Regions from separate parts of the Oceanobacillus longus genome, predicted to be linked through region 3. Evidence: riboswitches for the same ligand, from Rfam matches in the RefSeq annotation. Region 3 holds a riboswitch; each other region holds the start of a gene.

Region 1 (3,678 bases), on a different contig from region 3:
ATACCAAAATTCGAAGAGTCAGCAATCAGGTAAAACATAGCAATCAAATAAGCGATAACAGAAATTACTCGTATTCTTTTATCATACTTTTTATGTGTATCATTAACATAATGATTAGAGAACCATTTCTGACGTTCAACATTCAATAATTTCCTCATGATCCAATTAAAAATGAAAAGGATTAGTGAAAGAGTCCCTGTTAGGATAACTATTTTCAATATTAAATGATCGCCATTATCATAATAATACATACCCTACCCTCCCTTACTTCTATACTACCAAACTTTATTCGAATAAATAACTACTGTTTTGGCGAATGTTTACTTGCCAAAAAGCCACACAGCCTTTACAGGGTTGTGTGGCTTTCTATCATACGTTTTATTTCGTCATTGCTACTAATTCATCAATTTTGTCTGTTTTCTCCCATGGGAATAAGATATCAGTTCTGCCAAAATGTCCATAAGCAGCAGTTTCTTTGTATATTGGTTTACGCAAGTCAAGCATACGGATAATTCCTGCTGGTCGCAAATCGAATAATTTACGGACTGCATCTACAAGAACTTCCTCGCTAACCTTTCCTGTACCAAATGTGTTAATTGCAATGGACACAGGTTCTGCTACACCGATCGCGTACGCCAATTGAACTTCACATGACTTTGCAAGGCCAGCAGCTACAATATTTTTAGCAACATAACGTGCAGCATATGCAGCAGAACGGTCTACTTTTGTAGCGTCTTTCCCACTGAATGCTCCCCCACCATGGCGTGCATACCCGCCATATGTGTCAACAATAATCTTACGGCCCGTTAAGCCGACATCTCCTTGTGGTCCACCGATAACGAAGCGGCCAGTCGGATTAATAAAGTACTTCGTAGATTCATCAAGTAAGGCAGCAGGAACAACTTCACGAATAACATGTTCTATCATATCTTTTTCAATTTGTTCCGTAGTTGTATCCTGGTGATGTTGTGTAGAAATAACAATTGTATCAACTCGAACCGGTTGATCATTTTCATCATACTCTATAGTTACCTGTGTTTTTCCATCTGGACGTAAATAATCCAATACATTTTCTTTTCGGACATCTGCCAAACGTTTGGATAGTTTATGTGCCAGTGAAATAGGTAAAGGCATGTATTCTTCTGTTTCGTCACAGGCAAAACCGAACATTAATCCTTGGTCTCCTGCACCAATTGCATCAATCTCATCTTCACTCATTTTTCCTTGACGTGCTTCCAGTGCAGTATCAACTCCACCAGCAATATCCGCAGATTGTTCATCAATTGCAGTAAGTACGGCACATGTTTCATAGTCAAAGCCATATTTTGCACGTGTATAGCCAATTCCTTTGACTGTTTCTCGAACAATCGCTGGAATATCTACATAGGTGCTTGTGGAAATTTCACCTGCTACTAATACGAGACCAGTTGTAACAGTAGTTTCACATGCTACCCTTGCATTTGGATCTTTCTTTAAAATTTCATCCAGAACTGCATCGGATATTTGGTCTGCCATTTTATCCGGATGTCCCTCTGTTACGGATTCTGATGTAAATAAACGACGATTTGCAGCCATATGGCTAAACTCTCCTTTGTTATGTGTTACGGAACTCGATATCAATTTTCTCTTCTATATTATTCAAAGTACCTTCAAAAGGTAAAACAATTTTTATATGACCAGTTAAATATGTTTTCATTAAAAATAATTTTACTATCCTTAAAAACAAAAAAAGCCTTTCCTACAATGCATGAGGAAAGGGACTACAAGCTGGCCTTTCGCTCTTATTGTTCAAGGAAAAATCCTTGCATCAGGTTAGCACCTTTTCACCGTAGTGATGGTTGCTGGGCTTCATCGGGTCTGTCCCTCCACCAACTCTGAATAAGAGAGTATCCGTTCAAAATTAGATTACCGAAACAATGGTAAACTGTCAACTGTTTTAACGATGTAAGCGGAATCACATAAATTTCATAAATTCTTATTTAATTAGTATGGACTATTAATTTAAATGTGTTATACTAATAACCATATTAAGATAAATAATCTGAAAAGTTATTTCATTATAACATACAAAACCTTTAAAAAGGCAGGAGAATTCAATATGAAAACTGTGGAAAAGTCATTACTAAAAGAGCTTTACACCCATCAAAATATTCACCAAAACTTATCGGTGTCACAATTAGTTGAGAAGATCTTAAGCCGTAATGAAGGAAGTTTGACTTCAACTGGTGCAGTTTGTGCTTCAACTGGAACATATACTGGCCGTTCACCAAAGGATAAATTTATTGTGAACGATGAAGTTTCTAAGGATTTTATTGACTGGGGAAAAGTAAACCAACCTATTCGTGAAGAAGTATTTGATCTTTTGTACAGAAAAGTGATTGACTATTTAAATGGGAAAGAGGAAATTTATCAGTTTAAAGGTTTTGCAGGAGCCGATGAGAAATACCGTTTACCGATTCAGGTAATCAGTGAATACGCATGGCACAATCTATTTTCAAGACAGTTATTTATACCACCGACAGAAGAAGAACTAGATAATCATCAAGCTGATTTTACTGTTGTTTCTGCTCCTGACTTTAAAGCAGATCCAGCGATAGATGGTACGAATTCAGAAGCTTTCATATTGATTTCCTTCAAGAAACGCATCGTATTAATTGGGGGTACGGAATATGCGGGAGAAATCAAAAAATCAATCTTCTCTATCATGAACTACTTACTCCCACAACGTAATGTGCTATCCATGCATTGTTCTGCAAATGTCGGTGCTGAAGGTGATGTCGCATTATTCTTCGGTCTATCCGGTACTGGAAAAACAACATTGTCGGCAGATCCTTATCGTCGTTTAATTGGTGATGATGAACATGGTTGGAGTCCAAATGGCGTGTTTAATATTGAAGGCGGCTGTTATGCAAAATGTATCAATCTCTCTGAAGAAAAGGAACCGCAAATTTTTAATGCCATTCGCTATGGTTCTGTACTTGAAAACGTGATTTTGGATTCGGAATCACGTATTCCAGATTATGATGATATATCTCTAACTGAAAATACGCGCGCAGCATACCCGCTTGAAAATATTGATAATATCGTTATACCAAGTGTTGCAGGGCATCCGAATACAATCATTTTCCTGACAGCCGATGCTTCGGGTACATTGCCACCGATTAGCAGATTAACGAAGGAACAGGCGATGTATCATTTTCTTAGTGGTTACACGAGCAAACTAGCTGGTACCGAACGTGGCGTAACAGAACCGCAGGCCACATTCTCTGCTTGCTTCGGCTCTCCATTCCTCCCTTTAGCTCCATCAAAATACGCAGAAATGCTTGGGGAAAAGATCGATATGTATGAATCCAGCGTCTTTTTGGTTAACACTGGTTGGACTGGTGGCTCTTATGGTAAAGGAAATCGTATGAAGCTTTCCTACACTCGTGCAATGATCCATTCTGCATTGGAAGGTGAATTGAACTCTGTTGAAACAGTAACCGATGGCATCTTTGGATTAGAAATTCCAATGCATGTACCCGGTGTTCCTGATGAAGTTCTTATCCCTAAGAATACATGGGACGACAAAGCTGCCTATCAAAAAGCTGCTGAATCACTTGCCCTTAAATTCCAAAAGAACTTTGAAAAATTCACGTTGGCAAGTGACAAAATCAAGCAAGCAGGTCCTTTGTATAA
Region 2 (3,678 bases), on a different contig from region 3:
GCCGTTCCGTTTCGCTGTGCAACTTCCCCTTTACCAAAGTAAGCGGCAGCCTCCCAAACGGTCCATGCGAGTCCAGAGTCAACGAGAGAAATATCAATATATTGGCCTTTTCCGCCTTTTAAACGATGAATGTAAGCGGTGAGTATGGACTGGATTGCAGTCTCTGCTGCAGCAATATCGTGAATCGCAATTCCAACTTTAGCAGGTTTTCCTTCTTTATCGCCAGTCATATCAATTAACCCGGAAAGGCCTTGTGCCATAATATCAAATCCACCTTTATTCCGATAAGGTCCTGTTTGCCCGTAACCAGAGATGGAGCAATAGATCAGGTTTGGATTGATTACTTTTAAATGGTCATAATCAATGCCAAGCTTCTTCGTTACGCCGGGTCGATAGTTTTCAACAATAACATCAGCGTCCTTGATAAGCTCATAGAAAACATTTAGCCCTTCTTCTGTTTTTAAGTTTAAACACATTCCTCTTTTATTCCGATTGACCATCATGTACATATAGCTTTCTTCATGAATATAGGGCCCCATTGTCCGGGTATCATCGCCTTTTGGATATTTCTCTACTTTAATGACATCTGCGCCCATATCACCTAATACCATCGTACAATAAGGTCCTGCTAAAACTTGTGATAAATCAATTACCTTCATGCCTTTTAATGCTTGTTCCATTTTGATGTACTCCTTTATGATTATTTTCTTGTTGTCTAGTTTTCATAAATGCGTGATCAAGAGGAGGATAGGATATTTTGGAAAAAAGAGTCCTCATGAATCACCTTTATAGAAAATTTGGCTTTCTTTTTTCAAGGAAGGCTTGGATTCCTTCTGTATAATCATCGGAGCTATAGGATTCAAGAATAAGATCTGAAATAGCGTCGGACTCTGTGTTTTCTCCATCGGTAATTGCTTGGATTACTTGCTTAATGCCAGAATTTGCAACCGGTGATTTGCTAAGAATCCGATTGGCAAATGCTAGTACTTTGCCTTCGATTTCCTCTTGAGAATATATGTAGTCGATTAAACCAATGGCTTGCGCTTCTTCTGCTGTGAGGAGTTCTGCTGTATAAAGCAATTCCTTTGTTTTAGATGGGCCAATTAAATTGTATAAACGCTTTGTACTTGCTAAGTTATATACGATGCCGATGTTCGCAGAGGTTATGCCAACCTTACTGCCTGACGTTGCAAACCGGAAATCACATGCGTTCGCAAGCTCCAGACCACCACCGATTGCCAGTGTTTGGATAAGGGCAATCGTCGGCCTCGGAAACCGATATAGTTTTTCAATGGCTCCAAGTGCGAAATCATTATATGCTTTTGCTTTCTTCGCATGCAGGCGGACTTCGAGAAACTCACTAATATCAGCGCCAGCGGAAAAGGCTGTTTCATCCACCCCACGGACAATTAAGAGTTTGATTGTCTCATCCTGTTTCAGATCATCAAGTAATTCTTCGAGCCTTTGAAACATGGCAAGGTTGAAGCAATTCTTTTTTTGTGGACGGTTAATGATTATCGTTGCAATCGCGCCATCCTTTTCAATATAAAGTTCATGTGACATGCGTAATCCCTCCAATTTAATCTTTTTCAATCGTGCTGCAAGTCGGTTTTCGAGCGATTGAATCCCTTTCGAAAAAGAATGCTGCTCCAAATACGCAACATTCTTCTTTTCTTATTTATCCTTATTCATCCCAACTTGCAAGTACTGAACCTTGAAATTCTTCTTCGATAAATGCTTTCACTTTATCGGATTGATACGCATTTACGAATTTTTCAATCACTGGATCATTTTCATTTTCTGCACGTACAACAATAAAGTTAACATATGGTGAGTTGGTTGATTCCAATAGAATAGAATTCTCTTTTGGATTTATTCCCGCCCCTAAAGCGAAATTTGTATTAATTGCAGCTGCATCAACCTCGCTTAGTTGATTTGGAATTTGCGCAGCATCTAATTCGATAAACTCCAGGTTTTTCGGATTATCTACAATATCATAAATCGAAGCTGTTTCTTCTTTGCCTTCTTCTAATGTAATTATCCCAGCTTCTTCTAATATAAATAGTGCGCGTCCACCGTTTGTTGGGTCATTTGGTAATCCAAATTTTGCACCATCCGGAAGATCCTCGATGCTTTCATAGGTTTCCGAATAAACACCCATAGGATTTAGAATGGTTTTACCAACAGGGACTAAATCTGTCTCATGATCTTCATTAAATTGATCTAAGAAAGGTCCATGTTGATAACTATTCGTATCCAAATCCCCTTCTGATAATGCGGAGTTCGGTAGCACATAATCGGAAAACACCTTCACTTCAACATCCAGTCCGTTTTCAGCAGCAACTTCAGCAGCGACTTCTACGATTTGCTCGTGTGGACCAGCAGTTACGCCGACAACTAATTTATCTTCACTTATTGTAGAGCTGTCAGATGTATCATCTCCACAAGCAGCAAGTACGCCAACTAGTAAAATAATCGATAAGATAAATCCTAACTTCTTCATTGCATTTCCCCCTTGTTGTAAGTCACTGATAATAGAAAAGCCTCTCTTATAAGAAAGAGAGGCTTGTAAAATTCTACAGGGATCCTCTCTCATCTTTCAAAACATTACGTTTTGCAGGATTTAGCACCTTACTATGCTGTAACGCATAAAGGTTGCCGAGCTTCAACGGGCCAGTCCCTCAGCTACTCTTGATAAGAGATTTTTACTATTCGATTATCAATTCTATCTATTTAAATTACCGTATAATTCTAATTGCGTCAATACTTATTTTATTTTCTGTTTCATTTCTTTTGTGATTCCATAAGAACAAAAGCGTAAGCGCCCGGTTAGCGACGTATGGACTGGACTGAGCCGTAGGAGATAAGGGAAACACGGTGAGCGTATGCGAACCGATGTTGACTTATCTTACGGAGGTGAGGGAAACACGGTGAGCGTATGCGAACCGATGTTGACTTATCTTACGGAGGTGAGGGAAGTCCAATAGTCATTGGGCGCTGGAGCTGGACGTGGCTGTTTCTGTGTATTTACGTTATCTACAACATACAATTTTATAATTTCCTAAACAATCAAAAAACCGAGCAGTGACAGGCACTGTTCGGTTACAAAGTTACTATACAAACAAGCTTAAAAGTAGTACAAATGCAAGACCACTAACAGAGATAATCGTTTCTAAGACGGTCCATGTGGCAAATGTTTCCTTCATCGACAAACCAAATGATTCTTTAACAATCCAAAAACCTGTATCATTAACATGAGAAGCTATAATACTACCAGCACCTGTAGCCAATACCATTAATGCTAGGTTAACATCTGAATCAGCCACCATTGGTAGAACCAACCCTGCTGTCGTTAATGCTGATACTGTTGCTGATCCTTGTGCTAGTCTTATAATAGCTGCAATTAACCAAGCAAGCAGTAATGGTGAAATGGTACTTCCTTCAAAAACTTCAGCGACATAATCGCCTACTCCACCATCCATCAAAACTTCTTTCAGTGAGCCACTTACACCAAGAATTAGTAATAGCATACCAATAGCTTTTACTGAGCTCTCCGCTGATTCCATAAGATCTGTCATTGGAATCTTACGGGCAATACCCATCGTATAAATAGAAAGTAATACAGAAAGCAGCATTACCATGGAAGGAGTTCCTAAAGTCGCAATAATATCAAAGAAT
Region 3 (3,678 bases):
AAGGTAGGAGGAGGCATTCGTAAATGAGCAATAAAGAGAAGAAGCACGACAACCAGTTTAAAGAAAATGAAAACTCCGGTGAGCAACGTAATGGCCGAAAAAGTCAGTATAAAAACCATAACTCTGAGAATGGCGAAGCACCGAATGAGTATATTACAGATAAAAAATGAAAAAAGTGTGGATCATAGTAGATCCGCACTTTTTTCATTTTCATGATTCAATTGGTATTTATGCTTTTATTCTTACCATCCAGGTACGACGGAACCTTCGAAGTTTTCGTCAATAAACTGCTTTACTTCATCACTTTGGTAGAGATCGATAAATTGCTGAACAACTTCATCATCTTTACTTTCTTCGCGGACAGCAATCAAGTTTACAAATTGAGAATCCTGTTCGATAAAGATAGAGTCTTCTCCTGGAACAAGTCCTGCTTCGAGTGCAAAGTTTGAATTAATTGCAGCTGCATCAACTTCCCCAAGTTGTCTAGGTATTTGAGCAGGATCAAGTTCAATAAATTCAAAGTTATTTGGATTCTCTGCAATGTCATTGATGCTAGCATTTACACCTAAGCCTTCTTCAATTGTAATTAAACCAGCTTGTTCGAAAAGTAAGAGTGCACGTCCACCATTCGTCGGGTCATTTGGAAGTCCAATACTTGCACCATCTTCCAATTCTTTAAGGTCTGTTACTTTTTCTGAATACATTCCCATTGGAAAAGTTACTGTATCGGCTACTTTAATTAGTTCTAGACCACGTTCTTCGTTCATATGATCAAAAAATGGTTCTGTCTGGAAGCTATTCATATCAATTTCACCTTCAGATAATGCTACATTCGGCATAACATAGTCACTGAATACAACAGGTTCAATGGTTATTCCATCTTCTGAAGCTAGTTCTGCAACTTTCTCAAGTATCTCTTCATGCGGTCCTGCGGTTACACCAACAGTTAGTTTATCATCCTCTAGCAGGCCCTCTGCTTCATCCGACCCACCACATGCTGCCAATAATCCTATAAGTAAAACAACAAATCCTAAAAATAGTCCCTTTTTCATCATTATCCCTCTTTCTGTTAATATGCTTTTTGATAGGTTAGCTTTTCTACGGTATGGAATGCTGCTAAGACAGTATCTTCTGTAATTTCAATGTCCATGAAATGAATGGATTCCTCTGGCAGTAATACTTTTTTGGTAATTCGTTTTAAAAGTTCTTTGTCTTCAGCATCGATGGTTAAACTTTTCAAATTTACCGGGAATCCCCATTCATCATAATAATTTAGCAATTTTTTCAAATCATTCTCTTTTCCTTCTAAAGCCAGTTGAATGAGAATTCCATAGGAAACGATTTCACCATGAAGGAAACGTTTCACTTCATCTGCCTCGGTTAATCCATTATGAATGGAATGTGCACCAGCTATTCTCCCAGCCTTGCCGCCAAACCCACCAACCATACCACCTGTCAGAATGATGGTTTCGATAACACGGATCAGTTCGTCGTTTACTTGTTCCTCTTTGACGGAATCTAATGCTGCTTTTCCATCCTTTAAAAGAATATCACGACAAATTTTAGCAGTAAATTGGGAGACTTGCAGCCAAATCGGCAGTTCCACACCTTTATAAAAGGAATTTACAAGAGCATCCGCCTCGTAATACTTAGCTAGTGTGTCGCCGATACCTGCTTTTAAATATTTAAGCGGCGCTTTGGCAATAATCGCTGGTTCAACGAGTACGAGTGTATTTGCTACAGGAAATTCTGTATAATGTGAATGCTTCCCATCTTCATGGTAAAAAACACTCAATGGTGTCCATGCGGCACAGGTCGCTGCAATCGTTGGAATTAATATGGATTTCACACCAGCTCGGGCAGCAGAAGCTTTTGCAATATCGAGTGCAGTGCCACCACCGATTCCAATTACTGCTTCTACATGTTCCTGATCATACTTTTCTGCCAGGTCTTTTGTTTTTTGTATGGTGCAATGCCCCTTGATGAAAGTGATATGATTTGGATCGATCGTGTGAAATTCGTCTGGCAGATAAGACTTTGCTGCCTCCCATGATTTTTCGCCTGTAACAATATGTACCTTTCTAACATTCAGTTCAGAAAGAAGACTGTTCAGTTCGTTTAGAACATGTTCCCCAATTCGATAATGACCCGGTGATCCTTTCACCGTAGCAATTGACATGTGTATCACTCCTTTGATGTTAGGGAAACTAAAAAATGCCACTCGGGTAAGAGAGGCATTTGCGTTTTATAATAGCAGTCCCCTCTTATTTACCAAAATACAGATGTATTTTGCAGGAATTAGCACCTTTATCGGGAAAAAATCCCCAGAAAGGTTGCCGGGTTTCATCGGGCCAGTCCCTCCACCACTCTCAATAAGAGTTATGTTATAAAGTTGTTTCTACATCGTAATATTAATCTTTTTAAAAGTCAATCATTTTTTATGAATAAATGATTTTCCAATAAATTAAATTACGGGAATTGCATTTTTGGCTGTTTTATAGTGGAATAAACAAGACGATGATAAAATAAGCAAAAAATTACAAACTCAACTTTCGCAGAGTGAAATGGATAAATAAGCCTTTGTATAATTAGGAGAACTGGAGCTACACTTCTCAAGTTATCTTTGGATGAACAAGTAGCGCTGAACAGTCTGGATACATCTATATGCTTAATTTCTCTATTTTTATCATCGCATGTTACATAAACTCTGAAGTAACTGCTGGTTTTCTATCAGTATGCAGAAACTTCGGCGACCGCTTTGGGAAATATACTTCGCTTTGTGGATAGGATCTAATAAAGATAAAGGTTACTTCGCAGTTTATCTCAACTCTGCGATGATTAAGAGGCTATAAACAGTACGAAAACAGCCTTGTTTTTATCAAAGTTAGAAAGGATTATTAGAGACATTCTAAATTTAACCCGGCCAACTGTTCGAACTTATTTTATTGGTGTGAACAGTTGAATTACAAATTTAAAAAAGAATTGGGTGTAATCATAAATGATACGGAAATCTAACAAGAAAGAGACGACATTTCAAGTCGCGCAATTCAGTGCAATAGGAGTAATGAATGCCCTCATTGATATCGGTACTTTGAACTTGCTGCTGTTCTTTTGGTATACAGATAATAATGAAATTCTTCTATTATTTAATACAATCGCTTATACGTTAGCTGTAACGAATAGTTATCTCTTCAATGCCAATCTGACATTCAGGAAGAAAGCGAGTAAAAACAAGAAAGAATTAATCTTTTTTTGTATACAGGCAATTGTCAGTCTCGGAATCAGTAATCTTGTGTTTATTGGCGGTGTCGCTTTACTAGGATTTTTCTCCATACCGATTTTTGTACAAAATAACATTGCCAAAGGTGCTGCAATGTTTCTTTCTTCAACGGCGAGCTTTTTCTTTATGCGCTATTTTGTTTTCCGTCGTAACGTATCGAAAGCGGATTAACTAATTTTACCCATTCTTGATTTTAATGAATGATTAATGTATATTTTTTGTATAGTTATTATATAGTTATTATAAACGGGGTATTGAAATGTATAACATCAAAGCAGTTTCAAAAATATTGGACATGCCTACAGTTACAATTCGTTCTTGGGAAACACGCTATAATGCAATTACACCGGAACGAACAGCCTCCGGGCATCGTGAGTACACAGAAGAAAATATAACCG
Region 4 (3,678 bases), on a different contig from region 3:
TTTTCTCTCCTTCTATGTTGTTATATATTTGAAATGGGCATCTGCCTATATACAAATCAATTATCTTTTATCCACTTTATTAGTAATAAAGTCCCCAATAAATTGGAAAATAAATACGATAATAACAATTATAATTGTACAAAGAAATACAACATCAAAGTCTCTTCGCTGGAATCCAAAGTAATAGGCGTAATTTCCAAGTCCACCGGCGCCAATGACACCTGCCATTGCAGTATAGCCAATTAAAGCAATTGCTGTAACCGTAAGTCCTGAGATAAGGGCAGGCATGGATTCTGGTATAAGTACGCGTAAGATAATGGTGCTTGTCTTTGCTCCCATTGATTTTGCCGCCTCGACAACACCTTTATCCACTTCTTTGAGAGCAATCTCAACGAGTCTCCCATAAAATGGTGCCGAACCGATAATTAGGGCGGGCAATGCTGCATTTGGTCCGCGTATAGTTCCAATCAAAAAATCAGTAAAAGGAAATAACAATAAAATCAATATAATAAAAGGAATCGCCCGAAATATATTCACAAAGGCTGCTACGATTAAATTAACAACATTATTTTGCCAAATTCCATCTTTCGTTGTCAGATAGAGAAGTAGCCCTAAGATGAGACCTAAAATACATGTCCCAATCAATGCCAGAATTGTCATATAGAATGTTTCATAGGTAGCTACCCAAAAATCTTCTATATCGATATTCGGAAATAAATTAGTTAGCATCTCGGATAACCTCCACTTCTACTGAGGTTTCTTCCTGGATAAAGCTTACTGCCATATCAATTTCCTCAATTTCACCTTTCGCCTGGACAAATAATGTACCATATCCGCCAGCCTGGGTTTGTGTTATTTTCCCCTGCAATATATTCAAATCGATATCAAACTTTTTCGCCAATTCACTGATGAGGGCTTGATTTGTAGTTTCACCAAGAAAATGCAAGCGTAGAATTTTTCCCTCGTTACTATACGTATTGATCATATTCGATATATCATCATCTTCACTACTGGATCCCATAATTTGTTCCACAAACTTCTTTGTAACGGGCATTTTCGGATGCGTGAATACATCTAGGACTTGCCCTTGTTCCACGACTTTCCCTTGCTCCATGACAGCAACCTGATTACAGATTTTACGAATAACATGCATTTCGTGAGTGATCAGAATAATTGTCAAACCAAGCTTCTCATTTATATCCATCAATAAGTTCAATATGGAGTTGGTCGTTTCGGGATCTAATGCAGATGTTGCTTCATCACATAGCAATACTTTCGGATTGTTTGCAAGTGCACGCGCAATACCAACACGTTGTTTCTGTCCACCACTTAACTGGGATGGATATGCCTTTTCACGTCCACTAAGTCCGACGAGATCAATCAGCTCTTGTACTCGCAAAGAACGTTCCGCTTTGGATGCGCCTGCTATTTCCAATGGAAAGGCAATATTATCTTCGACTGTTTTTGACCAAAGCAGATTAAAGTGTTGGAAAATCATACCTATTTCCTGGCGTGCAAGCCGTAGCTGCTTCGTATTCAAAGCCGTAATCTCCTGGTTGTCGATGATAACTTTACCTGCAGTTGGTTCTTCCAGTCGGTTTAGCAGGCGTACGAACGTACTTTTACCAGCACCACTATATCCGATTACGCCATAAATTTCGCCTTCTTTTATATTAAGGGTCAAATCGTCAACAGCTGTTATATTTTTCTTATTTAGAGCAAAGATTTTACTTAAACCCTCAATTGAAATCACTATTTATCCTCCTAATGATTCACATTCAATCAACAAAAAACGTCTATCTGCTCGAGAACAGAAAGACGTAATAGATTACATAAAGTCTCACGTTCTCTCATCTGTCAAAGTGCTACTTTGCAGGAATTGGCACCTTTCAAATTTAAATTTGAAGGTTGCCGCGGGTTCAAAGGGCCAGTCCCTCCACCGCTCAAGATAAGAGATAGAAAATATTAAGTTTTGAATCAGTGAGACTATAGTAGCACGGTGAAATATTCATGTCAATATTAAATTTTTGTATCTTTCTGTTATCCTTAGCTTTTCGCAAACAACTCAGGCTTATACTTTATTAAATAACTATAGATATTGCCTGTTGATTGGAAGGCATAGATTTTCTCCTTTATTTGGCTGTCTTCCTTAATTAACAGGCATGGGACACTTTCTATTTTATTCTCAATCATAAATTCGGGGTTCAAAGACGCATTCATTTCAAAAAATATTTTTTCCTGATGAACCGCTTCAATTTTTTCAAGCATTGCACGTGCAACACTGCATGTTCCACAAAATGGAGTATAAATATAGAGCAACATTCGTTCTTGTTTAAGCGTTTCTTCTGTAATAGTTTGCACCTTTTACCACCTTATACCTTTGCATTAAAATAAAAATATGGGATGGACAGAAAAATGTTTGCTGAGTAAAGCACTCGCAAGAATCTTCTCAGGTGTGGCAGCTACTTCGCGGTATTCACTGCTAACATAAATGTGTTCCGCATGTGGCAGTTCGCGAGCAAGTTGTTTCCGTAATTTTATCCCCGATTTATCCTCATCTACCAGTATAAAAACATCCTTCTCATCCAGTTCATATGTTTCCAGTAATTCATCAAATTTCTCCACACCAAGTGTACCATTCGTACAAATAATCGTAACATTGTCGTTGATGATCTTTGCAATCTGCCGTTTGTCTGTCAGCCCTTCGACAATAATTACTTTCTCTGGTTCAGTAGTTATCATCACATAGCACTCCTTATGCAAGCAAGAAAGATGCTTATTTACATACATTATATGATAAAACGAAGGCTGACTATACACAATTGTGTGCTTTAGTCAGCCTAAGGAGCATTATTCTTCTGTTAATTCTTTGTATTGATCAGGTGAAAGTAGTTCATCAAGCTCAGATTCATTAGACAGTTCCACTACAACCATCCATGCTTTCTCGTATGGTGATTCATTTACGAACTCTGGGCTGTCATCCAACTCTTCATTTACTTCAACTACTTTGCCACTTATTGGAGCATACAATTCAGAAACTGTCTTAACAGATTCAACACTACCAAAAGGCTCATCAACGGTTAGCTCGTCACCAACTTCAGGTAATTCCACAAAAACGATATCGCCAAGTTCGTCCTGAGCAAATGCCGTAATACCGATTCGTACATTTCCATTCTCTTTTTTAATCCATTCGTGTTCTTTTGAATACAATAATTCCTCTGGTAAGCTCATTCTTATCCCTCCAATAATTAATTCCAATCTAACTATACAATTTAATGTTCTCTTTTTCTAGTCCCTGTAATACTTATTTCCAAGTTTCCTGGAATGTTTCTTCTTTGAAACCGACTGTAACAATCTCGCCATCTGTTACAATGGGCCGCTTAATCAGCATTCCATCAGATGCCAATATTTCCGCCATTTCTTCTGTGCTTGCATCCTTGATTTTATCTTTGATATTTAACTCACGATACTTCTTCCCACTCGTATTAAAAAATTTCTTTGCCGGAAGATCACTTTTCTCCATTAGATTCATTAGTTCTTCTTTAGAAGGAGTCGCTTCCACAATATGTACACTTTTATAATCGACATTATTAGTGTCAAACCACTTCTTTGCATTCTTACATGTCCCACAATTTGGATACCAATAAAATGTTAATGCCACCCGATAACCCCCTCATA

What was found. Region 3 has a riboswitch for S-adenosylmethionine ahead of ACFOUV_RS06030 (iron-containing alcohol dehydrogenase family protein). Riboswitches for the same ligand answer to the same signal wherever they lie in the genome.
Region 1: linked by a shared signal. The riboswitch ahead of metK (methionine adenosyltransferase) and the one ahead of ACFOUV_RS06030 (iron-containing alcohol dehydrogenase family protein) in region 3 are both predicted to bind S-adenosylmethionine.
Region 2: linked by a shared signal. The riboswitch ahead of ACFOUV_RS00900 (MetQ/NlpA family ABC transporter substrate-binding protein) and the one ahead of ACFOUV_RS06030 (iron-containing alcohol dehydrogenase family protein) in region 3 are both predicted to bind S-adenosylmethionine.
Region 4: linked by a shared signal. The riboswitch ahead of ACFOUV_RS08055 (methionine ABC transporter ATP-binding protein) and the one ahead of ACFOUV_RS06030 (iron-containing alcohol dehydrogenase family protein) in region 3 are both predicted to bind S-adenosylmethionine.

The regions. Positions count from the first base shown of each region.
Region 1 is NZ_JBHSAO010000006.1:12,846-16,523, forward strand. It holds gene ACFOUV_RS07720 (DUF4181 domain-containing protein) at 1-251, opposite strand, end outside; gene metK (methionine adenosyltransferase) at 379-1,575, opposite strand; SAM riboswitch class I at 1,779-1,885, opposite strand; gene pckA (phosphoenolpyruvate carboxykinase (ATP)) at 2,099-3,678, shown strand, end outside.
Region 2 is NZ_JBHSAO010000001.1:190,729-194,406, reverse strand. It holds gene ACFOUV_RS00910 (CaiB/BaiF CoA transferase family protein) at 1-680, opposite strand, end outside; gene ACFOUV_RS00905 (enoyl-CoA hydratase/isomerase family protein) at 787-1,563, opposite strand; gene ACFOUV_RS00900 (MetQ/NlpA family ABC transporter substrate-binding protein) at 1,685-2,503, opposite strand; SAM riboswitch class I at 2,590-2,701, opposite strand; gene ACFOUV_RS00895 (gluconate:H+ symporter) at 3,114-3,678, opposite strand, start outside.
Region 3 is NZ_JBHSAO010000003.1:14,825-18,502, forward strand. It holds gene ACFOUV_RS06020 (hypothetical protein) at 24-170, shown strand; gene ACFOUV_RS06025 (MetQ/NlpA family ABC transporter substrate-binding protein) at 243-1,052, opposite strand; gene ACFOUV_RS06030 (iron-containing alcohol dehydrogenase family protein) at 1,070-2,179, opposite strand; SAM riboswitch class I at 2,262-2,379, opposite strand; gene ACFOUV_RS06035 (GtrA family protein) at 2,999-3,451, shown strand; gene ACFOUV_RS06040 (MerR family transcriptional regulator) at 3,540-3,678, shown strand, end outside.
Region 4 is NZ_JBHSAO010000006.1:79,677-83,354, forward strand. It holds gene ACFOUV_RS08050 (methionine ABC transporter permease) at 61-729, opposite strand; gene ACFOUV_RS08055 (methionine ABC transporter ATP-binding protein) at 719-1,753, opposite strand; SAM riboswitch class I at 1,848-1,955, opposite strand; gene ACFOUV_RS08060 (thioredoxin family protein) at 2,047-2,361, opposite strand; gene ACFOUV_RS08065 (toprim domain-containing protein) at 2,386-2,742, opposite strand; gene gcvH (glycine cleavage system protein GcvH) at 2,851-3,231, opposite strand; gene ACFOUV_RS08075 (arsenate reductase family protein) at 3,305-3,661, opposite strand.